3 regions of the Peribacillus phoenicis genome follow, and region 3 is predicted to be linked to each of the others. Evidence: riboswitches for the same ligand, from Rfam matches in the RefSeq annotation. Region 3 holds a riboswitch; each other region holds the start of a gene.

Region 1 (10,060 bases), on a different contig from region 3:
CTATCCTTAGCGAAGCGAACGAGATAGTCACTGATCGCTTTTTCATTAGCCGATCCTCTCGGGATTTTGGAAATCGCTGCAAAATAATGGAACACCGGATGGCTCGCTAATTCTTCTAACGTGCTATACATGGAAATACACCCTTTCATTTAACATATTTGTACTGCCTCTCATCCTTTTACTTTTCCAGAACTGAACATAACGACTTTCTTGAACAAAGGTTTCAGAATATACCCTAGGTAAACACCTATCATATTCAGGATCAGGTCATCGACATCCAAACTTCCGCGCCGAAAAACAAACTGACAGATTTCGATGACTGAAATCGAAAGTAATGGATATAGAAATTTCCTTTTAGCGGAGAGCTCTTCCCCTTCCCCGGACAACAAATACAGACCGAATGGAATGAACAGCCCCACATTTGCGCTAAGGTTATAAAATGATACAAGCCCATTCATTTCATTCGATAAATAGGAAAGAATCGTAGAAAAAGGAATCAAATTATACGAATATACCTGCCCCTCTGGTCGAAAGAACAGCAAAACCAATAATGATAAACTGTAGCCAAACAATACTGCCTGCCATAAAAGGCGCGGAATTCTGATCGTTTCACCTCGAAAATAAAGAACCGCAAACGAAACGAAAAGAAGGATACAAAACCAGACAACCATGATCACCAAAGGATTCAAAAATAATAGAAGCTGAAGAAAAAAAGGCAAACCGCACAAAAACATTACTTGCGACAGCAAAAGGGAAAGCATGACCGATTTTAGAGACATATAACTCCCCCTTCTATTTATTACCAAATCAATTCATATCCTTATATCCTAGGACAACTTTAACAACCCGTCAACAAACTGCATTAACCTGTCATTAGAAAACCGTCAAGGAAAAGCTTTTTCAAGGCTAATGGCATTGCTTGGAATGATTCATTCGCATGTTTTAGTCCTCGCCTGAACTATGTAAAATCCCCCCAATCTCATTCCACCTCAACCATGATTTGCGTCAGGTAATTTTCATACCCCTTTACCGCGACTTCATCCAAGATGTATTCTTCGTACGCAAACGATTTGAGGTTCAAGTTTTCACTCTCCATGAATTGTAATATTCTTTCGTACGTTTCGGAGATATTTTTATAACTGCCTTTATGATAGGCAACAACATAGAGTCCCTTAGGTTTTGAATAGAAAGTGTGGGCTGGGTGCTTTTCCATGACTTTCGTGTACAAAAATGAATAGTCATCATGATTCCCATCGATGATGTTTTCTTTACTAATCATGGCACCGATAGGGAATCCTGTATAAAATTCATTCTCATTACAGAAATCAATGAAGTCAGATGTAGATTTTAAGAATACGGCATCAGAAGAGTTCAGGATGGATTCACTAAGGAAGAGCTGTTCTTCCTCCTGAAGTTTCAAGGTGATTTGAGAGTCATCCATACAAATCGCTTTTTCAGTGAGGGATATTTTCGTTTCAATGATCTTCTGCACTCTGTGAAGGTTCTTTATCTTTTTTTCTAATTCTATGGTCTTTTCTTTGAAAAGTTCAATTAGTTCCATAGGTGACCTGTTAGTAAGAAACCATTTGATCTCTTTCAAAGGCATATTGAATTCTTTTAAAAGCGTGATGACCGAAAAAACTTCAAATTGTTGATAAGAGTAATACCGATAGCCCTTTTCGTTTTTTAAATCGGGAGTAAGAAGCCCAATCTCATCATAATGAATGAGCGTTTGTTTTTTTACATTGCATAATTTGGCGAATTCGCCAGTAGTAAAATATTTGCCTACATTTCCATCGGGCATTACGATCTCTCCTCTTGACTATATGGTAACCATATACCTTAGGGTATTAATATATCATGATAACAAAGCGGATAACCAGGTGCGAAATGAGGAAGGAAAATAAATGATGAAGACCACTATATATGAAGTCTCGAACGAAAATGTGACGGATATTTTGAAATTGCGAATATACGAAAAGCAAAAGGCTTACATCGAAACGACTGAACAATGTTTAAAAGACGCTAAGGAATGTAAATATTACAGGCCAGTTGGGCTCTATTATGATGATATCTTGGTCGGCTTTGCGATGTATGGATTTTTCCCTGGGGAAGGCGAAAATGGCAGAGTGTGGTTAGACCGCTTTTTCATTGACGCTGCACATCAGGGTTTCGGGCTTGGAAGCATCATGTTGGAGGCTTTAATAAAAAGAATAATAGAAGAATATGATTGTCCTGAAATCTATTTAAGCATAGTCGAAGATAATCAGGCTGCCCTTAATTTGTATAGGAAATTCGGCTTTGCATTCAATGGCGAATCAGATTATAACAATGAAAAGGTCATGATCAAAAAGGTATAAGTATCTATATCCTTTTTAACTCAAAAGTATGTCCAGAAAACAAAAAAGCCGGTTCCTCATGTTCCAGGAATCCGGCTTTTTTTAAAGAGCTATAGTGCACGGTATTTTTTTAAACTAATGATATTGATGGTGATAAAAACGATGGCAAAGGTCAGGAGAATGAGCAGATCCAGTAAGACCTCATTGAACGTGAAGCCTTTGTACATAATGCCGTTCATGGCATCAGATGCGTAATAGAGAGGCATGATCTTGCCGATTTTTTGGAGCCAGTCTGACATGCCATCCAATGGGAAAATCCCTGTAAAGAAGACTTGCGGCACGATGACCAGCGGAATGAATTGTACCATTTGGAATTCAGATGTCGCGAAACTCGATAGTAATGTACCGAGCGATAATGCAACGAGCGCGACCAGTATATTCGTCAGTAAAACGAGCCAAATGGAGCCAACAAGGACGATGTCCAACACATTGACAGCATATAGTACGACAATTATCGTTTGAACGAGAGCAAATAAGCCATATCCGATCACATAGCCCGCTACGATTTCGTATCTTTTAATCGGGGTGGCAAGCAGCCGTTCCAACGTACCACTTGTACGCTCCTTCAAAAGCGCAATCCCCGCTATTAAAAATACAAAGAAGAAAACAAAAAAGCTGACGAGCATCGGACTGAAGGTATCAAAACCCTTCGTGTTGGCATCTCCGTAAACATATTGCTCCTCAATGGAAGGTGTGTTTTTTTCATTCCCTTGCAAGCCTTGCATCATTTGCATTTGAACGGCCTTTGCACGGGTCGGTTCGTCGTTCAATAGTGTGAGTTTCATTTTGCCATTTTCAACATGCAGCCAGCCATCCGTATCCTTTTCAATCATCTTTTCCTGTGAGAATTCCTTAGCAGCCGTTACTTGAAAATCCGCTTTTTTCAATGCTTTAACGATCGTTTCATCACTGCCTGTAACAACGATTTTCAAATCACTTGCTTCTGTATCGAAAATAAAATACATGAGCGTTAAAATGAGCAATGGAGCCAGGAAAAATAAAGCGAGCGTCCTTCGATCCCGGCGCATCTGCTGGGTAATACGAGTAACAAGAGAGGCAATTCTCATTTCATGCTGCCTCCAATCCTTAAAAAAACATCATCTAGCGTTTCTACGGCAAATTTTGCTTTTAAAGCTGCAGGGGTTCCTGCCGCGATGATTTCACCTTCACGCAGCATCGCCAGTTTATCGCATCGTTCCGCTTCATCCATCACATGCGTCGTGATGATGATCGTCTTATCATCTTCATTTCTTAAACGCTCAAGTTCCTGCCAAATCGATTGTTTCAGCAAAGGGTCTATTCCTACTGTCGGTTCATCCAAAATGAGAATCTCCGGATTTTGGATGAGTGCAACCGCAAGTGACAGACGGCGTTTCATTCCCCCTGAATAATGGGCAACCCGTACGTTCAAATCATTCGTCAACTGTACGATTTCAGCTGCATATTGAATGCGTTCCCTTCGTTCCTTTTTCGAAAAACGGTATAGCTTCGCAAAAAATTCGAGGTTTTCAGCTCCCGTCAGTTCTGTATATAAAGCATCGGACTGTGCCATATAGCCGACATCCATTAACAATGCTTCATTTGGCACTTCATGATCCAGAACCGTGACTTTACCCGCATCGGGCTTAATCAATCCGACAATCATTTTAATCAAGGTCGTCTTTCCGCATCCGGATGGACCTAATAATCCAAAAATTCCGCTTTTTTCAATATTCAGGCTCAATGGCTGAATGACCTTCTTCTGCTGAAAACCCTTAGCCATTCCTTCAATGGAAATCGCATTTTTCATTCACACACATCCTCCCTCTTTAATTAACACGGTGTTGAGTGTATCATCATTCTAAGGCAGCAGTCGGTCTAATACAATCAACACATTTGGAAAAATGTTTAGTGAAGGAGACATTCCATGGCATCGATTCATGAGGATATGGTACAAAAGACGAAAAAGCAGATACAACATCATTTTATTGCACTCATTGAAGCAGAGGGGTTCTCACATGTATCAGTGAAGAAAATTGCAGAGCGAGCCAACATTAATCGGGGCACATTCTATTTGCATTACACAGATAAATATGAATTGATGGATCACTTACAGCAAGAATTGTTACATGAACTTCAAACCCGCATTACTGCCATTTTGCCGAAAGAGGCTTTTTTGGCTCTTCATCAACAACAACTTTACCCGCCTTTCATAGCGATTTTTCAATTCATCAGTGAACATGCTCACGCATTAAGGGCCATTCTTGGTGATCAGGGCGATCCTTCTTTTGCGAAAAAAATAAAGCGAGTTTTCGGTGAAGTACTGTTGGAGCGTTTGATCAGCCTGCATCCAGCAGCTAAAGAAGAAGCATTCCGCATGTATATGCACGCCTTCCTTACATCGGCGATTTTAGGGGTGATTACTGAGTGGCTAGAGAACTGTGAAGAACAAACGGCGGAAGAAATGGCGAAAATCCATTTTCAAATCTTGAACTTCATCAGCCAATTGCGCACATTCATCCAATGAACGATTCATTAAAGGCATGTTCCATCAACATGCCTTTAAATCGGATTACATCTTTTCCTTAGCTTCTACCTCTACATCACCAACGGAATAATACCTCCTTTTGGAGGTATTCATACTAAGCATCGACAATAAAATTGATAAAGCGAACATGATCATGGAACCTGAAATCACCACGAACCGAATCGAAATGAAATGAGCTGAAACACCAACAATTGCGGTAGATATGATGATCAATAATGCTTCTAACAAGCCAAAAACACTTCCGACCCTGCCCATGATGTCCACCGGAATATTATTTTGATAAAAGGTTTGAAAGCCGGTGTTGGCAAAAGCCAATGAAAAGGCAATGATGAAAAAACCGATGGCGGCCATTGAAAAGGAATTCGAAAAGGCAAAGATCATATAACCTATCGAGACAAATAAAAATCCAAGACCGATCATGTGCGAGATTTTCACTTTACTGATGAATACGACATTGACTATGGCCCCAGCAATGATGCCTGCCCCGGCGATGCTTACAAGGAATCCGTAATCGCTGTCCGACAAAAGGAGCACGGCCTTGGCAAACGCCGCTTCTTGGGAATCGATGGCCGTTTCCATCACCACCATGCAGCTGAATAAGAAATAAATGAGCATGATGTAGGAAGATTTCCGGCTGAAGTCCAGGACGATGCCCCAATCCTTTTTCATGATGGTCCAAGACAGGTAATGACTGGATTGTTCAAGGGGATGATCCTTTTCAAGATTAGGCATGAATAGGGTGATGATACCGGATAGTAATAAGGCAGCCGCGTTAATATAAATCGCTAAAACGGGCGTACCGATCATGAAAAGGATCCCCGCTAGCGCCGGTCCAATCAAAAAAGCTCCAGAATCCATTAAGCTTCGTAATGAGTTAAATCGTTTCCTCTGTTCAATGGGAATTAATTTTGTAATATACGACCTTGATGTTGTTACGAACATGGCCCCTGCCATATTGACCACGAAGACAAGGGAATAGATGACCCAAATAGAAGAAGTCAATGGCAGCAATGCTATGAATACCGTGCGAAATAGGTCAAGTGCCACCATCAGATTCCGCTTATTTATCCGGTCGATCACGCTGCCTGCCCACACATTCGTTAATATGGAAGCCATCGGTTTAACGATATAAAGACCAGCTACCGCCAAGGCTGAATCAGTCATATCCAGAACGATTAAATTAAGGGCAATGAAATAAACCCAAGAACCAAAGTTGGAGATTCCTATTCCGCACAAAAGAATGGAAGGGTATTTCCAAGATACTAATGTATTTCTTAATTTCATCGCTTCTCCCCCTTTGACCGAACAATAAAAAACCCGGTCCCCCAGCAATGCGTCTCGGGACGAGATCAATTTGCGGTGCCCCCCCTAACTATCCTCGGCTGTCGTTAAAGGCTCTTTTGGAAAGTGGTCATTTCATTTACTTTTCTCCTCTTTACGCCTACTTAACTACTAAATTTTAACATTAATGTTTTTATAATGTAAATAACGCAAAAAAACTCATTCAAAATAAATGAGTTTAAAAGCAAAACAAGATATGGATTTTTCGCTCAGCGTTCCGGATAGAACACAGGAATACATAATTGAATACCGCTAATGAATGTTGGATTCAGTTGAATTACCTTAGGGAAAACAATTTTAAAAACGGATTCTTTTTCTTATCCGTTATCCTTAACTCATTCATGATGATTTGATCCTCATGATCGGCTATCCATTTCCTAAGTGCATCTTTATCCTGGCATTGTGTTAAATATGTTTGGCCACCCTTGCCTGTAGCATTAATAACATATCTATTGAACGTCTTCTCCATAATTGCCCGCCTTTTTAATAAAATGTATTGAATTTAAATAATAATGTACTGCTTTTACCTTTATCTTTTACAAAAGAAACATAATATATATGTTACAAATTTTGATTCGCAATAGCATGTTTTGTTTGAAACTATTGAATAAAGTACATCGATGCCGGTTATCATAATTGGATTAATCGAACCTATCATAATGTGCTAACTAATATTTGTCAATACGTTTTCTAAATGTAAATAAAACGTAAATTTTCAGTTTTGTTAAAGAAATATTTTTTTACGATTTAGGGGTTTACAACTGCTAAATGATGGGAGTAGAATACGTTTATCAATTTAATGCATTTCGGCCAAAACTCATGGAAAATGAGTACGGAGGACCCAATCATTTGGGGTTAATTCTGCCTTGCAGAAGGGATGAGATCAGCTCTTTCGCCATCCTACCCGTCAGCTAACTTCGTCGGCTAAAGCGAAGGAGGTCATAAGACCGCCTATTTCGGGAGCTTTTTTGCACGCTTTTTGTGGCAATACAGCTATTCGATGTTTTCGCAGGTCTTTTTATTATGCCTTTAAAAAGATTCGAAAAGCAGATTGATGATTGAAATGTCATACAGTTTTACACAATTTTTTTATGGGTAGGGATGATCATTTGAGAATGACAAAAATTTTATTGGATCCGCCAAAAATACTTGTACTCGGCTTTGCCATCCTGATACTTATTGGGGCCTATTTATTGACCCTGCCGATTTCCACAGAAAATGGCAATGGTCTTTCTTTTCTGGATGCTTTATTCACCTCGACTTCAGCTACATGTGTAACAGGACTGGTCGTAGTGGATACGGGATCGACCTTCACCACTTTTGGTGAGTTGGTCATCCTAACATTGATTCAGGTAGGCGGCTTAGGGTTCATGACATTTGCGACGTTTTTCTTTTTATTATTAGGCAAAAAGATTTCTTTAAAAGGCAGGTTAGTTCTGCAGGAGTCCTTAAATAATCTATCCATGGCGGGTGTAGTCAGATTAGTGAAACGGCTTTTAATTTTCACGGCCATCATTGAGGGCATGGGTGCACTTATTTTATCGATTCGCTTTTCTTTTGACATGCCAATCGGCAAGGCGATCTATTACGGTGTTTTTCATTCCATCTCGAATTTCAATAATGCCGGATTTGATTTAATGGGGGAATTCAGGAGTTTGACCCCTTATGTATCGGATCCATTCGTAACCCTTACCGTCGCCTTCCTCATCACGTTTGGCGGGATAGGCTTTATCGTGATGAATGAAATATACGAATATCGGAATACACATCGTTTATCCGTACATACGAAGATAGTTCTGACGACTAGCTTGACCCTTACGATTGCCGGAGCGGTTTTAATCTTTTTATTCGAGTTTGATAACCCAAAGACATTGCAGCCTTTATCTTTCATGGGTAAAACGCTGTCGTCTTTATTTCAATCGGTATCACCACGGACGGCAGGCTCCAACACGCTGAATATCCCTGATTTAACTCAGCCTACATTACTGCTCATCATTTTCTTGATGTTCGTTGGGGCATCACCCGGATCGACTGGCGGCGGGATTAAAACGACTACATTGGCGACGCTTGTCGGAACGGTTTGGTCACAGATCAAAGGTAAGGGTGATGTGGTATTGTTCCGCCACCGCATCGTGAGTGAAACGATTTTTAAAGCATTATCCGTCACATTCATTGGTGTATTCGTGGTTTCAATCATCTCCATTCTGCTGACCATCACTGAAAGCGGAACTGACTTCTTGATGATTTTGTTCGAAGCCACTTCAGCTTTCGCCACCGTGGGACTTTCAATGGGTTTGACCCCAGAATTATCACCGGTTGGCCGGATGCTCATCATTTTCACGATGTTTGCAGGCCGGGTGGGTCCTTTGACTTTGGCCTTTGCTATCGCCATGAGGCGCAAGCCAGATCCGTTCCGCCGGCCAAAAGGGAAAATCATGATTGGTTAATAATGAATGGAGGAGTGTAAAAGATGGGAAAACGACAATACGCCGTGATAGGTTTAGGCAGATTTGGAACCAGTGTGGCCCATAGATTATATACGGCCGGTCAAGAGGTTTTGGGTATTGATGTCAACGAGGAAAGAGTCGAGAATGCGGAACTGAACGTTACCCATGCGGTCATGGCGGACACGACTGAAGAAGAGACATTGAAAGCAATCGGAATCCGTAATTTCGATTGTGTCATCGTAGCCATCGGAAATGACATGCAATCGAGCATTTTAACTACCTTGCTTTTAAAAGAGCTTGGGATCAAAAAGGTCATTGCCAAAGCACTTAATAAAAATCACGGTCAGGTGCTCACAAAAGTCGGTGCCGACTGGGTCATCTATCCTGAGAGGGATATGGGGGAACGGGTCGCGAATCAGCTCCTTTCCCCTAACATGCTGAACTATATAGAGCTCTCTAAAGAATACAATATCGAGGAAATCATCCTCCCCATGAGCATGAAGGGAAAAAGCCTCAGGGAGCTTGATTTACGGGCAAAATATAATATCAGCGTCATTGCCATCGTGAGTAATGGAGAAATTATCATTGCACCCTCACCGGATCAGGATATCCATGAAAAAGATATGCTTTTAGTGGTTGGCAATAAAGAAGATCTGGCCGTCTTTGCCAATATTGAATAATCCGGCAGGTTCCGGCTCTTGCTTTATGTAGCCCGATACCTATTTTGAATGCTAATACTACGAGAAGACCGCCATATGGAGGTCTTCTCGATGAAATTCATAACGAGCATCCCCGTGCCCTGGATATGTATGTATTATTTTATCGTACTGATCGCTTGGGCAAGAGTGGACTTTATCGTCACTTTATCAAAAGGCAGTTGAAGCTTAACGGCAGTCATGGCGATTTCCGGCCGAAGTCCTGAAAGGGTTGTTTGAATTCCGATCAAATGTAAGGATTCAATCAATTGAGACAGCTGGTGTGCGGATCCGCTGTCTATCGCATGAACGCCAGATAGGTCAATGAAAAGTCTGGTGACATTTTTTTCAGCGCACTTTTGTAATGTGATTTCAAGCAAGGACATGCCCCTCGCCGTGTCAATATCGCCTATCAGGGGAAGCAATGCCGTGTTATCTTTTAGCGAAATGATGGGCGTGCTCAATTCATCGATCGTTGCCTGTTGGGCTTTCATAATTTTATTGGCATATCTATGATTGGCTTCCGTAAACCTCTCCATCACTTCACTGAACACCTTCACCACTATCCGATACCAGGAGTTTATTTCCTCCTGTGTATATTGATCTCCATGCAATTTCACAAACCGGTCAATATAATCCAGGTATTGCTCT
Region 2 (10,060 bases), on a different contig from region 3:
TAAGTTAGCCATAAAAAAACCTCTGGCTGAATAGAGCCAGAGGTTTTCAGGAAAGCATAAGATTTAATGATGTGGGATTTAACTTCTTTCTTCATCGTCCCCATGTTGGAAACGATCATTTTTTTCATTAATGGGCCCGCCAAATTCTGCATTGATTTCCTTAACCACTTGATCTAAGAATTCATCTGATATTATTGGATTATTAGTTTTTTTATGCATGTACAATCCTTTCTGGATATAGTTGTTTGGATAAATAATGAAGGATACGTTATCAACATAACCTCACTTTTAATAAATTATTCTATCTTTGTCCAACATTTTCACTTGCATTTACATTTCATGGAAGCATTAATAAAGACAGTTATATTTAGCTTAGAGATTATGGTACGTGGAAATGTTACCATCAAAGGGTTGAATCCAATGTGGAAATAGCCCAATCACCTCTAGGCAATTGGGCGTGGGTTATATACTTGATTAAGGGAACAGCAGCCTTAAATATGATATTAGCTGATCACGAAGTTCAGGTCGTTTCATGGCGAAATCTATTGAAGCTTGAAGGAAGCCGAATTTATCGCCGACGTCATATCGATTTCCTTCGATGATATACGAGTATAATGGTTCCTTTTCTAACAAAAGGTCTAAAGCTTCGGTAAGCTGGATCTCCCCCTTCCGATCGGGCTGTACGGTTTCAAGGATTTCAAAAATCTCAGGTGATAAAATATATCGGCCAATAATCGCCTGTGTTGAAGGTGCATCCTCCACTTTAGGCTTTTCCACTAAGTTTCTTACCAGAAATAAATCCTCATATCGTTCTTGGAAATTTACGATCCCATACTTGGAGACATCGGCAGGTGACACTTCCTTACATCCGATAATGCTCGCTTGAACCTTGTTATACCGCTCCATTAACTGCTTCAAAGCTGGAACCTGGCTATCCACGATATCATCCCCTAACAGGACGGCAAAAGGTTCGTCTCCGATAAATGTTTTGGCACATAATACTGCGTGGCCCAGACCTAAAGGTTCCTTTTGTCTTACATAGTGGATATCCACCATGTTGGAAATGTTCTCCACGATCTTAAGCAGCTCATTTTGACCTTTCATTTGCAGAAGCATTTCTAGTTCAATGGATTTATCGAAATGATCTTCAATGGCACGTTTGTTTTTACCCGTAACGATGATAATATCTGTAATCCCTGATTGAACCGCTTCCTCGATAATATATTGAATGGTCGGCTTATCGACAATCGGCAGCATTTCCTTTGGTTGAGCTTTCGTAGCAGGTAAAAATCGTGTTCCTAAACCGGCTGCTGGAATCACCGCTTTCTTTATCATAGCCCAGCCCCTTTTTAAGGTTCTTTTATACGCTTTTTGTTCTACCCTTCATTTTATGTGGCCATTGGTTGACCTATATCAAAAAAGGTTAAAATAAATCCCTGAAAAAGAATAGATTTACCTTTGAAGCAAATATTATGGATATATGAATTTGGTCAAGAGGTGTATATTTTGCCAATTGAAAAACAAGAGAGAAAACAAATCCTTTTTGCCTTACTCGTCATTGTTTTATATCTTTCTCCTTTATTCATCCTTGGAGAAAATGCGCATATTCGCGTACATGATAATTTGGATTCCAACCTTGCCTGGTATAAAGTCCTTTCAGAAAGCGGTGAGTTATTCGGTGCGATAGACGCCAAAATTCCCCAGATCATGAATGGACTTCCCCGAAATGCCTTTGGCAGTGAGTTCAGTATTATCGTTTGGCTTCATTCACTTTTTCCGACAATGGTTGCATATGCAATAAGCCAGGCATTAACAAGATTTATTGCATTCTTTGGTATGTATATCCTATTAAAGAAACATTTGGTTACAGGAAGCCAATCAGGTTGGATAAGGGTTGGAACATCCTTGGCCTTTGCCCTTACCCCATTTTGGCCATCGGGAATGCTCAGTACACTTGGGATGCCGCTTGCACTTTGGGCTTTTTTGAATATTCGCAGCAAGGATCATTCGTGGAAGAATTATTTGGTCCTTACACTTTTACCGCTTTATTCAAGCATCGTGCTTGGTTTTTTCTTTTTTCTTGTTGCAATGGGCTTTCTTTGGCTAACGGATGTGATCAGGAGAAAAGGGTGGAATATAACGTTCCTTCTTTCGATCGTGTACATGACCTTCATTTTTGGCTTGGTGGAGTATCGTTTGGTGTCTTCATTCATTTTTGATTCGGAGCCAAATAGTAGAGATGAATATTTTCACGCTAGGCTGCCGCTCGATTGGGTCATACAGCTTACTTTCAAAAATTTCGTTCTTGGACATACGCATGTCATGACTGTACATGCGCTTATCATCCTGCCGATAACAGTCTTTGCCCTTTATATCATTCTGACCAAAAAACTGTGGAGACAGGAAAAGGTATATGTTTTTTTATTCGGCTTGAATTTTATGCTCTCAGCGTGGTACGCATTTTGGTTTTATAAAGGATGGCTTCCTTTGACGGAAAGGTTTCACACCTTGGATACTTTTAATTTTGCCAGATTTCACTTTTTAAGGCCGATGGTGATTTACTTGGGGTTTGCCCTCGCGATAAAAATCATTTGGGAACACAGCGACTATGCTAAGAAAACCCTTTCTATTTTCATCGCCGTTCAAATTATGATTTTAATGGGTTTCAATGAAGAAATCACTCACAATAAAAAACCATCTTTCAAAGAGTTCTATTCAGAAAGCCTTTTTCAAGAAATAAAAGATCATATTGACCGTCCACAGGAAGAGTATCGTGTTGCTAGCATTGGGCTGCATCCTGCAATCGCACAATTTAATGGATTTTACACGCTCGATAGCTATAACAATTTCTATCCGCTTTCTTACAAACATCAATTTCGTCAAATAATTGAAAACGAATTGGCTAAGAATAAAAACATCAAAATCTACTTTGATGAATGGGGAGGACGTTGTTACCTATTTACCGATGAGCTTGGGAAGCATTATATGTTCAAGAAAGGCTCGAAGAAAGAGCTGGAAAATTTGGACCTTAAAATGGATGCGTTTAAAGGATTAGGCGGCAAGTATATATTTTCTTCCATCCCAATCAACAACGCGAAGGAAAACGGATTGGTGCTAGATAAGGTTTTCACGGAAAAAGGAAGCGTATGGAAAATTTATTTATACAGAGTCATGTGAAAAGGGGGGAATTGAATGAATTCACCGATAGTAACGATTGTTGTACCTTGTTATAACGAAGAAAGCGTTTTGCATGATACCATTTCCCAGCTTTGTGGATTGATGAGGGGATTAGTCGAAGAAAACGTTGTTTCTGGTCAAAGTAAAATTCTGCTGGTTGATGATGGAAGCAAAGATCAAACTTGGAAGATCATTTATAAGGAAACGATCAATAATGAATTTGTTCGCGGGCTAAAGCTTTCCCGGAATGCAGGACATCAAAATGCACTCCTGGCAGGTTTGTTTACAGCCAAAGAAGCCTCGGATTGTGTGATTTCCATTGATGCAGATTTACAGGATGATATTCAAGTCATCCCTGAATTCATTCGGAAATTCAATGAAGGATGTGAAATCGTATATGGTGTCCGCCAGAAAAGGGACCTTGATTCTTTTTTTAAGCGAACCTCTGCAACTGGTTTTTATAAATTGATGAACAAGATGGGGGTTAACCTTGTCTATAATCATGCCGATTTCCGGCTAATGAGCAAAAGGTCAATCGCGGAGTTGGAACGATTTGATGAAACGAATCTATTTTTACGGGGGATTGTTCCGCTCATTGGGTTTAAGACGGACTCTGTTTATTATGACCGAAAAGAAAGATTGGCTGGGGAAACGAAATATCCATTTAAGAAGATGGTTGCTTTTGCGCTTGATGGCATTACTTCCTTTTCGGTTACACCGATCCGGCTTGTATTATGGCTAGGATGTTTTTCCTTTTTCATTAGCTTACTCTTTGGGTCTTACTTTTTATGGTTAAAGTTTTATGGACAGACCGAAACTGGTTGGACCTCATTAATCACCTCCATATGGTTGATCGGCGGACTGCAGTTGATTGCTGTCGGCTTGATTGGGGAATATATCGGTAAAATCTATAATGAATCTAAACGCCGGCCTAAATATATTGTTGATCTGGATTTATTTAATCCGCTCGATTTAACAAAACGGGAGCAACTAGACAATGAACGGAACAGTATTGAAAAACTATCTAAAACACACTAACTCCTTTATCCGCTTTTTATTGGTTGGAATAGTCAATACAGCGGTTGGACTTTCCATCATGCTTTTTCTTATGAATGTTCTTGAATTATCTTACTGGGTCTCCACCTTTTTCGGCAATGGCACGGGAGCTGTAACGAGTTTTCTTTTGAACAGGACTTTTACTTTTAAAAGCGATATAGAATGGCGGCGAGGAGTTGCCCGTTTCTTTTGCGTCATCCTGATTTGCTATTCCGCCGCTTATTCTATAGGCCAAGCCATTGCAGAATCACTGGAAGGATCCGTTTCTTTATCCATACAACAAAATGTGGCTGTGCTGATAGGAACAATCTGTTATACAGTACTTAACTATCTTGGCCAGAAATACTTTGTCTTTAAAAAAAGCAATTTGAGACCAATTCAAGAAGGAAGGAACTAATAGGGTGGATCAGTTGAATAATGCCCCCGATTGGACGGGAATTAATGACTATCCAAGCTGGGGCAGATCTGTTTAATTTCGCCTCGCCATCTCCATGTGGCTGATCATTTTACCCTTTCGGACCACCTTTTGTTCATTGACTCCTTGATTATTTTCTTTTTAACCGTTTATTTACCTCTTATCCTTCCTTCAAATCCATGAGTTTGGAAGACTTATGTTCTATACGTCAAGAACAAAACCTCACTTACATATAATATTTTATTTTTAAGCAAAATTTTCATTTACATTTCCATTTCACGGGAGTATGATAATCAACAGTTTCATATTTCTAAATCGCTTAAACCTTATGGTGCGGGGGACCCGTTATTGGGATTGTTTACAATCCAAGGGGTGAATCCTTTTTAAAAGGTAGGGCTACTCTTAGGTCCGAATCCGACAGCTAACCTCGTAAGCGTTATATGAGAAGGAAGGTGGAGCTTGTTAGACAAAAAAATTAATGTCTACAGGTCTATTTAGCTATGACTTGTAGGCATTTTTGTGTTTCGTCTTGTTTTTTGCTACAGCTGGGCAACATAAACTTATAAATTAACTATGGTGGTGAATTCTTGATGTTATCTTCTATAAAAAGGTTCTTGATAGGGAGACCTTTAAAGTCAAATGCACTTGGTGAACAAAAGCTTAACAAAACAAAGGCTTTGGCGATATTATCTTCTGATGCTTTGTCTTCGGTTGCATATGGACCGGAGCAAATATTGATCGTTCTGATCACGGTCGGTGCTGCAGCATTCTGGTATTCAATCCCTATCGCGATCGGGGTATTGATCTTGTTAACTGCTTTGATTTTGTCCTATAGACAAATCATTTTCGCTTATCCGCATGGCGGGGGGGCATATGTAGTTTCAAAAAACAATTTAGGTGTCAATCCAGGGCTGATAGCCGGAGGATCTTTGCTGGTCGATTATATATTAACTGTGGCTGTTAGTGTTTCTGCAGGTACGGATGCAATCACGTCCGCTTTTCCCGGCCTGCATTCATATAATGTGGTCATAGCCATCATTTTCGTGATTCTACTTACAATCCTGAACCTTCGGGGGGTTACGGAGTCGGCCTCTGTTTTGGCCTATCCGGTGTACCTATTCGTTTTAGCATTGTTCATCTTGATTGGTGTTGGAATTTACAAGATTTTGACGGGAGGAGTTTCACCGGAATTGCACGCATCAATCGGGACTCCGGTCGCGGGCATCAGTTTATTTATACTGCTAAGGGCATTTGCATCAGGAAGCTCCGCATTGACAGGAGTCGAAGCGATTTCCAATGCAATCCCGAACTTTAAAGATCCAGCCCCGAATAATGCTGCGAAAACATTAATAGCGATGGGTTCATTGCTAGCTGTATTATTTTCGGGAATTGTATTCTTAGCCTATTATCTAAGCATTGTTCCGAGCGCAGAGGTAACGGTCGTCTCCCAGATTGCGGAAGAGATCTTTGGACGGAATTTCATGTATTTCTTCATTCAAGGTACGACTGCCTTGATCTTGATACTTGCGGCCAATACTGGCTATTCGGCTTTCCCTCTGCTTGCGGTGAATCTGGCAAAGGATAAATTCATACCAAGGGCGTTTACGATTAGAGGGGACCGATTAGGGTATTCCAATGGAATCATCATACTAGGACTTGCATCCATCATTTTAATAGTCGCATTTAAAGGACATACAGAAAATCTCATTCCGCTTTATGCGGTAGGGGTATTCATTCCATTTACGTTGTCCCAGACTGGGATGATTGTTAAATGGATTCGCGAAAAGCCAAAAGGCTGGATGATGAAACTAACCATTAATTCAATTGGTGCCATGATTAGCTTTATCGTCACGATGATATTCTTTTTAACCAAATTTACTCAGGTTTGGCCTGTTTTGATTTTTTTACCTATCATCATTTTAATTTTTCATCGAATTAGAAAGCATTATGAAGCAGTTGGTGACCAACTAAGGATTACAACATGTGAGCCGATCTTACCAATTGAAGGAAATATCATCATTGTACCTGTGGCGGGTATTACTCATGTGGTTGAGAACTCTTTAAATTATGCAAAATCTCTATCAGCAAATCAGGTTATTGCCGTTTATGTTGCTTTTGAAAGAGAAGATGAAAAGAAATTCGAGGAAAAATGGAAAAAATGGCAACCGGATGTAAGACTCGTTACACTGAATTCTTATTACAGAAGTATCATTCAGCCACTAACTAAATTTGTGGATACAGTTGAACATAAGGCCAGTGAAGCCAATTATAAAGTTACGGTGATCATCCCCCAATTCATTCCGAAGAAGGGCTGGCACAATATACTTCATAACCAATCAAGTTTACTGATTCGCGCCTACTTACTTTATAGAAGAAATGTGGTTGTTACGACAGTGCCATATCATTTGAAGAAGTAAGTTCATTTCCAAGAAAAGAAGCAAACATTGAACAGTTTTTTTATGGCTTGTACAATTTGGACGTTAATTTCCGCTCCAGGTACTCGCTTTCCGCGGGCGGTCAGGGAGCCTCCTCGGCTTGCGCCTGCGGGGTCTCCCTTAGACGCGCTTTTCCCGCAGGAGTCTCGCACCTTTCTCTCCAATCAACTTTGTTATAACATTTAGATAGAAGGAGTTAAAGGTTTGGTTTGGGAACATCATTGATGAAAGATATGTTTAGTATCAATAAAAAGGGCTGCCTCTGCAGCCCTTTTTGTGTTGAACACTATTTTTGGCAAAAACACTTCATAAAATTACCAAGGGTCAATTCAAAAAAAGCGAACATATTAAAAAGAAGACATAAGGAAATTTACTGCTTAGTTTTGAACTTACATATATGGGGGTTGAAAATGGATATATTATTAGCTCTCTTGCCGGCAATATTCTGGGGAAGCATCGTTTTATTTAATGTGAAACTCGGGGGTGGGCCCTATAGTCAAACACTGGGTACAACGATTGGCGCATTGATTTTTTCAATAGGTGTTTATATTTTTGCCGATATTAAGTTGTCATTGCTGGTGTTTGGAGTCGGAGTTGTTTCTGGATTGTTTTGGGCCGTTGGACAAGCTAATCAGCTTAAGAGCATTGATTTAATGGGAGTATCCAAAACAATGCCGATATCTACTGGAATGCAGCTCATTTCAACGACTTTATTCGGGGTCATCGTTTTTAACGAATGGTCAACAATGAAAGCAATCATTTTAGGCGTCTTGGCATTAGTCTTCATTATTATAGGAATTGTCTTGACCTCACTGGAGGATAAAGAATCAAAAGAGGGCAAATCGGGAAACTTGAAGAAAGGAATTGTTATTCTCCTCATCTCGACATTCGGTTATTTGGTTTATGTGGTCGTGGCCCGTCTTTTTGATGTTGATGGGTGGTCAGCGTTGTTCCCTCAAGCGATAGGGATGGTGATAGGCGGTCTGTTATTGACTTTTAAACATAAACCGTTTAACAAATATACGATTCGCAATATCATTCCGGGATTGATATGGGCTGCAGGGAACATGTTTTTATTCATATCCCAGCCCCGTGTGGGAGTGGCCACTAGTTTTTCCCTTTCGCAAATGGGCATTGTCATCTCAACTCTTGGCGGGATCATCATTTTACGTGAAAAGAAAACGAAGCGCCAACTAATTGGAATCATAATCGGAATTATCTTGATCATCATAGCTGGGATTATGCTCGGAATGGCAAAAAGTTAAGTGGAGGGTGATTATATGTATACAGATTTAGAAGGTAAGGTCGTTGTTATAACCGGTTCATCCACTGGTTTAGGAAAAGCGATGGCCATTCGCTTTGCTAAGGAAAAGGCAAAGGTCGTGGTTAATTATCGCACTAAATCAGAGGAAGCGGATAGTGTAATGGAGGAAATCAAAACAAATGGCGGGGAAGCTATTGCAGTAAAAGGCGATGTCACCGTTGAAGAAGATGTGATTAACCTTGTTCAATCAGCGATAAAGAATTTCGGGAAACTCGATATATTCATCAATAATGCAGGAATTGAAAATCCGGTTCCGTCTCACGAGATGCCGTTAAGCGACTGGAATAGGGTAATCAATACCAACTTAACGGGAAATTTCTTAGGCTGCCGTGAAGCTATCAAGTATTTTGTCGAGAACGACATTAAAGGGAATGTTATAAATATGTCCAGTGTACATGAGATGATACCCTGGCCTTTATTCGTTCACTATGCGGCAAGCAAGGGCGGGGTGAAGCTGCTTACGGAGACCCTGGCTCTTGAATATGCACCAAAAGGGATCCGTGTAAACAGCATTGGTCCTGGAGCCATCGCCACACCAATAAATGCCGACAAGCTTGAAGATCCCGAAAAGAAGAAGGATCTTGAAAGCATGATTCCGATGGGGTATATCGGAAAGCCTGAAGAAATTGCTGCGGTTGCTGCATGGCTGGCATCTTCAGAGTCCAGTTATGTAACGGGTATCACTCTTTTCGCAGACGGCGGAATGACAAAATACCCAGCGTTCCAAGCTGGAAGAGGATGAATTTTGTTTTATGATGCAACAAGAATCCCAGCAGGTTTAATCCTGCTGGGATTCTTGTTTTAAAAGCATTAACGAGTATGATGATTATACCAGCTAATGAAATTATCGACGACCGTATCGATAAACTGGACAGTCGACTCATGTGTAAGTTTGCCTTCGTTATCGATTTTGTCATGCACTGCACCAACATATACTTCATTCCCGGGAAGGAGTGGGGAGGAGATGCCTATTGCGAATAAGATTTCACGCAAATGCAATTGAGCTTTAACCGTTCCTAATTGCCCCATTGACGCACCCATGATCCATGATGGTTTTCCGATCAAGACTTTATCGACACGTGATAACCAATCGATAGCATTGCCCAATACTCCTGGAATCGTACCGTTGTATTCAGGTGTTACCCACAAGACTGCATCTGCTTCGGCCACTTTACTTTTAAATTCTTTTACAACTAATGGAGGGTCATTTTCAATATCTTGATCATAAAAAGGTAAATCCCGAATGTTCAAGATTTCGAGATCGAACCGATCTTGATATCTAGATTGAATATATTTGGCAAGCTTAAGGTTGTAAGACTCTTTACGGATACTTCCCACTATTGCAACAACTTTCATCTTCAATACCTCCAATGATTTTTATAATGGATAATCATGTAAATGTATTCCACTTACCTATTATAATTGGAATATAAATGAAAGGGAAAAAGGATGCTTGGGAAAAAGTTGAGTTAGAGCTGAATAAACTAATTCCTCTCGAACATTCATACCCTGCAAAGTTAGACTCAAAAATTATAATCAATTTGTTTGTGCCAACCCAATCCCCATTACTAGACCTCTCCCAACAATATTGCATTTGTTTTTAATTTAATATTATGGACATTCCTATAGGGATTAAGGCAAAATCCTTTCAGA
Region 3 (10,060 bases):
GACCAATTCCATCCTCATATTCGTTAATTGAATGGTCGACAGACCTTTACGGATCGCTGAATCATCCACATTGAATTCTTTAGCAACCAAGATTGCTGCCAATGCATTAAGAACATTATGATTGCCTAAAACGGGTATCTCATAATTGGTTTCCTTATCACCGCTTGCGATTGTAAACGTGGTACTGTCTGCCCCTTGGTTAATGGTCTGTGGATATAAATCATTTTGTTCCGTACGTCCAAAAGATATTACGTTTAAATCAGGAAAATCCTTTTTGATCCGATTGCGGAGCAATGGTTCATCACCATGATATATCAGCGTTCCATCTTTCGCCAAACCTTCGACAATTTCCAACTTCGCATTCGCGATTTCCTCTCGTGATCCTAAATCCAATAGGTGTGATTCACCGATATTGGTAATGATCGCAACATCAGGCTTTGCCATTTTGGATAAGAACTCGATTTCACCGCGGCTGCTCATTCCCATTTCCAACACAGCGGCTTCAGTATCCTCTGCCATAGAAAGCACTGTTAGTGGCAACCCTAAATGATTATTGAAGTTCCCATTTGTTTTATGAACTTTATAGGTAGTGGCCAACAGCGCAGCCGTCATATCCTTCGTAGTCGTCTTACCGTTGCTGCCTGTTATCCCAATGACTTTTATATTCAACTGCTGACGGTAAGAACGCGCCAATTGCTGAAGTGCTTTCTCGGTATTTTCGACAATGATTATCGGTAACTCATCAGGAGGATTCGGAACATCCCTTTGCCAAAAAGAAGCCGCAGCTCCTTGCTCTAAAGCTTGCTTGACATACTGATGGCCGTCAACCTGCTCACCCTTAAGCGGAATGAACAAACATCCTTCCTTAACCGTTCTTGAATCGATGGTAACCCCATTAATACCTTCGGACTGGAATGGACTGATATCATTCAATCCCTCTGCCATTTCATGTACTTGTTTTAACGTTCTCTTTATCATTTTGTTCCTCCTACATTCATCGAACCGTTAATCGATCTCCATTAACCAAACGAAGCAGAAACCAGTTTAAATCGCACCGGTTCCTGCTGATTGGAATCCATCAAATCAATGCTAGATGGATTGTGGAGTTTACTGATACATTACTTGCATGATCAAACTGTATATTTGATTTGTTGTTTTTCCTGATGACGTTCCAAGGCAAGTTTCACGAGTTTTTCAATTAACGCTGGATAGTCGACACCTGTGTGCTTCCACAATAACGGAAACATGCTGAAAGGAGTAAACCCAGGCATTGTATTCACTTCATTAATATAGATTTGCCCCTCATTCGTTAAGAAGAAATCAGCGCGAACCAATCCAGAGCAATCCAATGACTTAAAGGCAGTAATGGCCATTTCGGATAAAGCTGCATACTCGCTTTCCGTTATCTCCGCTGGAATGACCATTGCAGAATTACCGTCAACATATTTTGCTGAATAATCATAGAAGGCAAAATCTTTCTTAGGGATGATTTCGCCTGCCACCGAACAAGACGGTTCATCATTACCAAGTATTCCAAACTCAAGTTCACGAGCTACGACCCCTTCTTCAATGATGACCTTCCGATCGAATTGGAAAGCTTCCGCTACCGCTTTTTCCAGTTCATCAGCATCATTACATTTGCTGATACCGACACTGGAGCCTAAATTGGCAGGTTTGACAAAACAAGGGTAACCCAATTCATCCGCTACCTTTTTAATGGCACTTTCAGTATTCTTCTCCCATTCAGAACGAATGAACCAAGTGTATTTGACTTGAGGAAGTCCCGCCTGGGCAAAAATGTTTTTCATGATGACCTTATCCATTCCTGCTGATGAAGCCAATACGCCATTCCCTACATAAGGAAGGTTCAATAGTTCCAGCATCCCTTGCACGGTCCCATCTTCTCCATTTGGTCCGTGAAGCAATGGGAAAATTACGTCATACCCTGTTGATTTACTATTTTCTTCAGTTGAATGTGCCTGCAAGGCAAGGGGCGAGCTCGATTTATCCGATGAAAATGTCAATGCATCCACACTCTCGGCAGGTCCTGTTAACTTCGGTCCATTAATCCATGAACCCTCTTTTGTTATGTAAATCGGATATATATCAAACTTTGCTAAATCGAGAGCTTTAATGACCGCTAAAGCCGTCTGCATAGAAACCTCATGCTCCGCAGATTTTCCACCATAAAGCAAACCAAGTTTAGTTTTCATGAGTTATTACCCTCCAATATTCTTTTAACCATGTTCATTGTATCACTTTACACTAAAATGGTTAAAGCGAAACTTCCATCATTGATGCTTCTCCAATGATTACCATAAGCGGAACACAGGTTAAAACCGCCACATCCTGTGGCAACTCCTGTGCTAGCACATCCTGTGCGTCGCAATCGAACGTTTACAGGCTGTTGGCCCACCACATTTCTTTTTCATTACATTTGCCACCGCTTTCCTTACAGCCTGTTAATGCGGGGTAAAGCGAAACTTCCATCATTGGCGCTTTTCCAATGATTACCATAAGCGGAACGCAGGTTAAAACCGCCACATCCTGTGGCAACTCCTGTGCTAGCACATCCTGTGCGTCGCCCTCTCTTATCTTTTATGCATGAGATGGTAAGTCTTACACCTAAAAAAATTCAAAGGTGCCAAATAATCCATTCCACGAACCTCGGAAGTTTGGATAATCAGGAGAATGATGTATTTTTAATAACGCTTTCCCATACCCTTTCTTTTCGATTGAAGATAATAAAGGCATCCGGCTCTTTAATATCTTTACCTGAAAAGTCATCATGCATTTCATCCATGTTTAAATAATCCCCTACGACCCATGCCGGTATCTCAATTTTCGTTCTTGTATACTTAACATGCCGAAAGGAAAAAACGAGCCCCTCTGCCAGGATATGAGCCAAGGAAGAAATGATTTCTGCCGGAATCGCCGTCAGCTCTCTTTTCTTTCTGATTCCAAGCCAAGTCCTCTCTACTTTTAAAAGCTCCAGCTTTAGTGGAATCAGGCCTCCTAACATCTTATAATATGTCGAAAGAGAACGAAAATAAATTTTATTGAACCAGCCATCATCCTGGGCAAGGTACACAAATTGATTATTCAATTTACGGAAAAACGGAGGATCCAGATGAGTTTTTGCGTGCCCTAAATATAATAGTTCCGCTATTTCCCTTCCATCCAATTCATCCAACCCTTCTCTTTCTTCAAAATCGATCCAACAGAAATCTCCATATGCCCGGACATTTTCTTTAACTAGCTTCGCAATATCTTCAGATGAAGCACTCTCTAGCAGGACATTCAAATTGTATTCCCCGCCATTGAATTCATGTTTCAATAATAAGATGGAATCCAAGGTATATGGCAGCGAATAGACGAATTCACGAAAATTGAGTCCATTGAAAAGGACAAACCGTTCGGAAGCCTGCATATACATATATAAGATATCATTGCTATCATTCTTCATAACCTGACCCCCTCCGAGCTCTTAATCAATAATGTTATTTTACCAAACTTTTGGGTTTTCACGTAAGTTATATAACCCCCAATATTAATCATCATCAGCACCATGTGAATAATGCGAAACATGTACTCCATATTAACCAATATGTTAAGGAACACACTCGACAAACTAGAAATATCCATATTATAGTAAGAATGAAGATTAAATCATGGATAAAATTGAAAAAGGTTTTATCATTAATTCTTTTCATGGAGCCGCTTCCGTTTATGCTGATGCAACTAAAAAATTAGGTTTGTGGCAATCAGAGGATTATGCATTCGAAAAATATTTAAATCGGGAAGATGCAATCCTTGATATCGGATGCGGTACAGGAAGAACCACCTTCGCTCTATATAAAAAAGGATTCCAAAATCTAACGGGAATCGACCTGACTCCTGCCATGCTTAATGAAGCCGAAAAAATTGGGCATGAATATAACCTGGACATACCCTTTATCCTTGGCGATGCAACCGACCTCCCTTTCAACGACACATCATTCGATAAAGCAATCTTCGCTTTTAATGGTTTAATGCAAATTCCCCAGCGAAAAAACCGCACATTGGCTTTAAAAGAAATCAACCGTATTTTAAAACCTGAAGGACTCTTCATTTTCACAACACATGACCGTGATAAAAACGAAAATTACCTGAACTTTTGGGAGCAAGAGGAAATGATTTGGTGTGTTGGTAAACAAGATGAGAGGCTTTATGAATTTGGGGATATTTTCACATCCGGAAAGACGCTTCAGGAAGATACTTACCTCCATATCCCAACTAAACTTGAAGTCCATGAGTGCCTGGAGGAAGCACGGTTTACAGTCATCGAAAGCTTTTATCGAAGTGAATTATTCCATGAAAACGATGATGTCATCGCTTTCTCTTCCGATTGCCGCTTCTGGATCGTCCAAAAATAAGGAAGAACTTTTTAATTCAAAAAAAATCCAGAGTGAAATGTCACTCTGGATTTTTTGTATTAAGAAACTTGTTCTAATTCTTTTTTGGAAGGAGGGTTGAATTGACCTTCCCATTTAGAGATAACGATTGCCGCAAGTGAATTACCGATAACGTTTACTACTGTACGTCCCATATCAAGAATACGGTCGATACCGGCAATAAATGCTAGACCTTCAATAGGAATACCGACAGTTCCCAATGTCGCTAAAAGAACTACGAAAGATACACCTGGTACACCAGCAATCCCTTTGGATGTGATCATTAACACTAGCATCAGCGTAACTTGCTCATACACGCTTAAATCGATTCCGTACATTTGAGCGATGAAGATAGCTGCTAACGCTTGGTATAATGTAGAACCATCAAGGTTAAAAGAGTATCCAGTCGGGATAACAAATGTAGCAATATGTTTCGGACATCCCGCTTTCTCCATTTTTTCCATGATTTTCGGAAGAACCGCTTCAGAACTTGCAGTAGAGAAAGCAAGAATCAATTCTTCTTTTAGAAGTTTAATCAATGTAAAGATATTGAATCCTACAAATTTTGCAATAAGACCCAGGATGACAATTACAAAGAAAATCATTGTTCCGTAAACAGAAAGCGCTAACTTTCCTAACGGAATTAAAGATTCCAAACCGAACTTGGAGATAGTCACACCGATTAATGCAAATACACCGATAGGAGCGAATTTCATGACCATGTTAGTCAGGTAGAACATTCCTTCAGCTACACCTTGGAAGAAACGGAATACTGGTTTACCTTTTTCACCGATGGCCGCAATACTAAGTCCAAACAACACGGAGAAGAAAATGATCGCTAGCATATCGCCTTCTACCATTGCTTTAACTGGATTGGATGGTACGATGTGTACAAGTGTATCTACGAACGATTCATGCTGCTTAGTTTCTGCTGTATCAACATATGTGGAGATATCAGTTTGTTCCAGTTTATCCATATTCACACCAGCACCAGGCTGGATAATATTCGCTGAAATTAAACCAACAGCAATCGCTATCATAGTTACGACAACAAAGTATGATAATGATTTAGCACCTAGTTTACCTACCGCTTTCAAATCACCTACACCGGCAACTGCAACGATAAGGCTGGATACGATGATCGGCACTACGATCATTTTAATCATTCGTAGGAAAATGTCTCCGAATGGCTGTAAAAAGCTTTGGGCCGACTCATTACCATAAAAAATGGCACCAACGATAATCCCTAGAATTAAACCAATGAAAATTTGGCTAGCTAAACTTAATTTGAATTTCTTCATTTACTTTCCTCACCTTCCATAAAGTCTTTGATGCAAAAACATTTTTGTCTCGGTAAGGGAAACAAGATACTAATAAAAAGAAAGTAATTTTTCTTTTTTTGAAAAACTCTGTCTTTACGCCGAAAAAAAAGACACTTCATGTGTCGATTTCTTATTGGCGTGAATATTCACACATGTTCCCTTAAAGACGCTGACGAGGTTAGCTGTCGGGTTAGGAATTGGAAACACAAATGCCCTTTCATTTCTGAATTCACCCCTAGCGGATAAAATCCACAAAAATGGGTCCCCCGTTCTTGGAATAAGATTAAGCGAGTTAACTTATAATAAAATATTATACTAAAAATGATAATCTGTAAATATTAATTCGCATTAGTTCTAGAAAAAATCTTTAAATATGTCTGAATATTCTGCATTAAAGACTATTGTATCTATAATTACTCTTCCCGATTTTTAATCACATAAGTTATATTGATATATAATTAAGAACTAATTTGACATCACCTCTCTTGATGTAAGAAGCGGTTATTTTTCCAAAAAGCCAAGCAACAGAAATCTTACTTTTTCCCTAGAGGTGAATTTTTTATAAGTTGCCGCTTTCACTTTTTCAAATTGGATCGGGGTAATAAAATAAGAATGGTTCTTCGCCACATCCGGCTCCATTAGAATGACGTCACCCACCGACGGTCCCTTTATGATTTCTTGCATCCCTTCAGCCTTAAGCCCTTTTGTAATGTAATGTTTATCCACATAGCCTTTTTTAGTCAATTTGTAAACATAAGGCTGTTTATGGTATTGTACCGCCTCTATAGGAATGGAGAGGACACCTGCTTTCTCATTGGTTATTACAGTAAGGTTCACTTTGGATCCCACCAACAAAGCTTCCGTTTCTTCACCTTCCGATTCGATTAGTGCCTGAAATGGAAATCTGTTATCTTTTTTTAATGACGGCTCTTCAGCGGGATAGGAATGGATGCGGCCTATCTTCCCTTTCAATGCCGTTTTTGAATCAGAGGAACTTGCTTTTATAGTCATGCCCACTTCAGCCTTTTTCATTTCCTCTTCGGTGAAATCCCCTTCAATTGCCATATTTGTCGAAACAATGGATATAATGGGATTATTCAGGTTTTTATTGATATTTTTAACTACACCATCAGCCTCACTCGTCGACATGATCGCACCGGACTGACCCTCAATTGAACTTAATTTAGCGTCAAGCATTTTCACTTTTTCATTCAAGCTGTTTTTTTCCAGCTCCTGCTTGTACATTTCTTGCTCAATGTTACTTTTAATAAGATCTGAGGAACTTGTTGTTATATCAATTTTCAAGTTTTTTTCCACCGATTCATCAATGGCTGCTTTATCAGGGTTACTGGTCAGGTTCCCTTGATAAGACCTCAACTTCCCTATGAATTCCTCAATCCCTGCAATTTCTCCCTCAGCTTCCGTTTTCTCCGCTTCTAAATTCGCTTTAAGAGCATCAAGTTCAGTCGTCGTATACTCAAACAACGAGGAGCCAGCCGTAATCGCATCGCCTTCTTTAACAAGGAATTTCTTAAAATCATTTTTCTTGGTGTCAAAATAGATATCATACTCTTCTACAGGTTTAATTACCCCATTTGTTTGAATAGTATCCGTAATTGTATCTTTTTTTACCTTTGTCCAGTTTTCAACGAAAACAGTTCGTTCCACTTTGCTTTCTTTTTTTTCAATAAGGTATAAATTAACGGTTATTAACACTACCGACGCAATGGAGACCGCCGCCATTTTCCATTTCCCGCTCATTCATTTCACCCGCCTTATACAAATACGCCAACTTGGATGTATGCTAAAAAGGCTTTAACAAACCATGTGGCCAGATAGAATAGAACAATCATTAAAAGGACCAAATAATTATTTCGTTCTGAAAACTCCTTTAAATAAAAATATTGCAAAGCAATAATAAGAAATTGAAAAATGGTGATTTCGCTGAAAAAATGAATGAAATAATCACTTCTGAGAAAATACTGACTGATGATCCCCAACGAAAAAGGATTGGCATCGCTGCCTATATCCATTAAAACGAATAGAGGAATCAGAAATATTTTTTCCACTAATTGCAAGACAAAAAGAATCATTTGAACGATGACTAATTTTATATATGGGATATCTGTAACGATCCAAAAGAATAGAGCTGATAAAAATATGTATATGGAAGGGTCGATTATGCCTGTTATTATGTTGCCGCTCAAAATCAGCAACTTTGCTCCTTCGAATTCTTCGGCACTCATATTCGTGATTTCTTTGGAAAATGATTCTGAACCAATGCCAAAATATCCCCCAATGGCGAATACTATAAGACTAAGAAAATATAAAAATAGTAATTTCAATCCAAGCTTTGTGACTGCCTCTGCATTTTGAAGCTGATAACGACTCCGATGAGGCTCTAAAAGGCCCTTTATTAATCTGACCTGGTACACCATATGTGGACCTCCTGCAAAAATTGATATATCTTCATATATTTTATCTTATTTTGGAAACAATTGCAGAAATAAGGAATGAATATACAAAAAAAACACATAATCATTCCCATTCAAATTTAATCCGCCATATTAATTTGGAGTTAATACTGACAAATGTTGGGCAAGGACTTTAATGCGTGCAGGAGTTCGTCTATAGTTCTCTCCATCCATATCCACATCAAGCGGCCTCTTGGTTTCAATGGTCAGGGTATCGGCTTGTAAATAATTCACCCCAGAGTCAGAGATCATATTTTGCGTCCATGAACGCTTCATCGCTATTATTTCTAAAAATGCACCAAGGCTTGCATTTTCCAAGATGGCAACGCCGAAGAGTCCATCATCTGGACTGATCATGGGAAAGGGCAATAAATTGGTGCCGATAAAACAACCATTCAAAACCAAAATCATAACTGCTTCCCCTTCAATAACATTCCCATCATATTTTAGTTTATAGGAAAAGGGAGCATTCTCGCCAATCGTCCTGACAGCACTTAATAAATATCCTATCTTTCCAAACCTGTTTTTTTCCTGCTCATCAATATTGCTTGATGCATCTGAAATAAGCCCTACTCCCCAAAAATTAGAAAAATAATCGTTGTTGGCCTGGCCAATATCAATTGAACGAACCTTGCCATTCACTAATGCTTCTGCAGCTTGACGAACATTTTGAGGAATCTTTAATGTTCTGGAGAAGTCATTGCAAGTCCCTCCAGGTAAAACCCCAAACAGCGGCCGCCTCGGAAGCGGCGAAAGGCCATTTACACACTCATGTACCGTTCCATCTCCTCCTAAAACGAAAACTACATCCATGGCTTCACCATATTCCAAGCAAAAACGGCATGCATCGCCTTTTTCCTTCGTTTTCATAATGAGAAACTCATCAATATGCGGAGCTATTATTGGAAGACAACCCTCAAGATTCCTTTCGAGTTTATCATTACCGGCATTTTCATTATAAATCAGCATTCCCTTTTTCCATCGCATGATTTTGCCTCCATATTATAGAAAGAATTGTTTTCTTCCCATCACTTTTACCTTTTCCTAAACCCTCGCTTTTAAAACTCATTAAGAATCATGAAAAAAAGAGGCTATACGCCCCTTTCTGATAAGCCTTCATAAACTTGTCAAATAATCCTTCATCATTAAGATAAGTTTTGAAGACAAGGGACTTCTTTTATCATTTTTTTCCAAAAATAACAAAAGACTTTCCAAGATGATGGGGCTTGGCCTAACTTTTGAAAATTCTTCCTGGATCGCCTTTAAAGCTTCCGTATTTTTACGTGTATCCATGCCCTCTTCTTTACGTGTTTCCACTTCCAGCATCCTGACGATGATCGAATGGATTTCCTCTTTTGGGCTCATATCCCGCATCGAGCATCCTGGTAGGGGAAATTGTTTCAATAATGGATCTTCCATGTTCTGCAGGCTTGCGATAATTGAATCCATCCGGTTCAATATGAAGCTAGGTAACAATTCCACATCGAAAGCATTTTGTTTCCTGATCAATATTCCGATATATCCTTTGAAAAGGGAATCCAAAATTATGGTGCAATCCGGCAAAAGATCAGCCGAAAGTCCCGGGTATAACTCAGTGATTTTACGCTTGAACCAAATCAAGCCCTCTTCATGGATATAATGTAAAAATCTATCTAGTTCTTTGCTGATATGGACCATTTGTTCCTGCATCATCATTTGAATCAAGTTGGTATTTCCCGTCATATGCTCAATGTGAACAGTGATTTGCCTCATGAACTTGTCTTTACTGGACAACGAAGCATCCAGTTCAAGATCAAGCAATGAGTCCGTCAACGCTTCATAATAAAATTTA

The links. Region 3 has a riboswitch for cyclic di-AMP ahead of ABC374_RS27870 (cation:dicarboxylate symporter family transporter). Riboswitches for the same ligand answer to the same signal wherever they lie in the genome.
Region 1: linked by a shared signal. The riboswitch ahead of ABC374_RS01620 (TrkH family potassium uptake protein) and the one ahead of ABC374_RS27870 (cation:dicarboxylate symporter family transporter) in region 3 are both predicted to bind cyclic di-AMP.
Region 2: linked by a shared signal. The riboswitch ahead of ABC374_RS20545 (APC family permease) and the one ahead of ABC374_RS27870 (cation:dicarboxylate symporter family transporter) in region 3 are both predicted to bind cyclic di-AMP.

Annotation. Positions count from the first base shown of each region.
Region 1 covers NZ_JBDFMF010000001.1:329,789-339,848, reverse strand. The annotation lists gene ABC374_RS01665 (aminoacyl-histidine dipeptidase) at 1-131, opposite strand, end outside; gene ABC374_RS01660 (VanZ family protein) at 171-779, opposite strand; gene ABC374_RS01655 (MerR family transcriptional regulator) at 980-1,804, opposite strand; gene ABC374_RS01650 (GNAT family N-acetyltransferase) at 1,911-2,360, shown strand; gene ABC374_RS01645 (ABC transporter permease) at 2,450-3,466, opposite strand; gene ABC374_RS01640 (ABC transporter ATP-binding protein) at 3,463-4,188, opposite strand; gene ABC374_RS01635 (TetR/AcrR family transcriptional regulator) at 4,306-4,905, shown strand; gene ABC374_RS01630 (MFS transporter) at 4,951-6,210, opposite strand; gene ABC374_RS01625 (hypothetical protein) at 6,545-6,736, opposite strand; cyclic di-AMP (ydaO/yuaA leader) riboswitch at 7,066-7,208, shown strand; gene ABC374_RS01620 (TrkH family potassium uptake protein) at 7,383-8,714, shown strand; gene ABC374_RS01615 (potassium channel family protein) at 8,738-9,394, shown strand; gene ABC374_RS01610 (STAS domain-containing protein) at 9,529-10,060, opposite strand, start outside.
Region 2 covers NZ_JBDFMF010000001.1:4,176,574-4,186,633, reverse strand. The annotation lists gene ABC374_RS20570 (bacitracin ABC transporter ATP-binding protein) at 79-219, opposite strand; gene galU (UTP--glucose-1-phosphate uridylyltransferase GalU) at 475-1,335, opposite strand; gene ABC374_RS20560 (DUF6044 family protein) at 1,507-3,177, shown strand; gene ABC374_RS20555 (glycosyltransferase family 2 protein) at 3,193-4,215, shown strand; gene ABC374_RS20550 (GtrA family protein) at 4,175-4,630, shown strand; cyclic di-AMP (ydaO/yuaA leader) riboswitch at 4,955-5,100, shown strand; gene ABC374_RS20545 (APC family permease) at 5,239-7,065, shown strand; gene ABC374_RS20540 (RhaT/GlcU family sugar-proton symporter) at 7,494-8,348, shown strand; gene ABC374_RS20535 (glucose 1-dehydrogenase) at 8,364-9,149, shown strand; gene ABC374_RS20530 (NADPH-dependent FMN reductase) at 9,218-9,763, opposite strand.
Region 3 covers NZ_JBDFMF010000004.1:139,633-149,692, forward strand. The annotation lists gene ABC374_RS27845 (UDP-N-acetylmuramoyl-tripeptide--D-alanyl-D-alanine ligase) at 1-978, opposite strand, end outside; gene ABC374_RS27850 (D-alanine--D-alanine ligase) at 1,131-2,213, opposite strand; gene ABC374_RS27855 (hypothetical protein) at 2,398-2,544, opposite strand; gene ABC374_RS27860 (hypothetical protein) at 2,684-3,466, opposite strand; gene ABC374_RS27865 (class I SAM-dependent methyltransferase) at 3,672-4,415, shown strand; gene ABC374_RS27870 (cation:dicarboxylate symporter family transporter) at 4,475-5,734, opposite strand; cyclic di-AMP (ydaO/yuaA leader) riboswitch at 5,908-6,055, opposite strand; gene ABC374_RS27875 (efflux RND transporter periplasmic adaptor subunit) at 6,257-7,516, opposite strand; gene ABC374_RS27880 (hypothetical protein) at 7,531-8,193, opposite strand; gene ABC374_RS27885 (diacylglycerol/lipid kinase family protein) at 8,323-9,216, opposite strand; gene ABC374_RS27890 (TetR/AcrR family transcriptional regulator) at 9,346-10,060, opposite strand, start outside.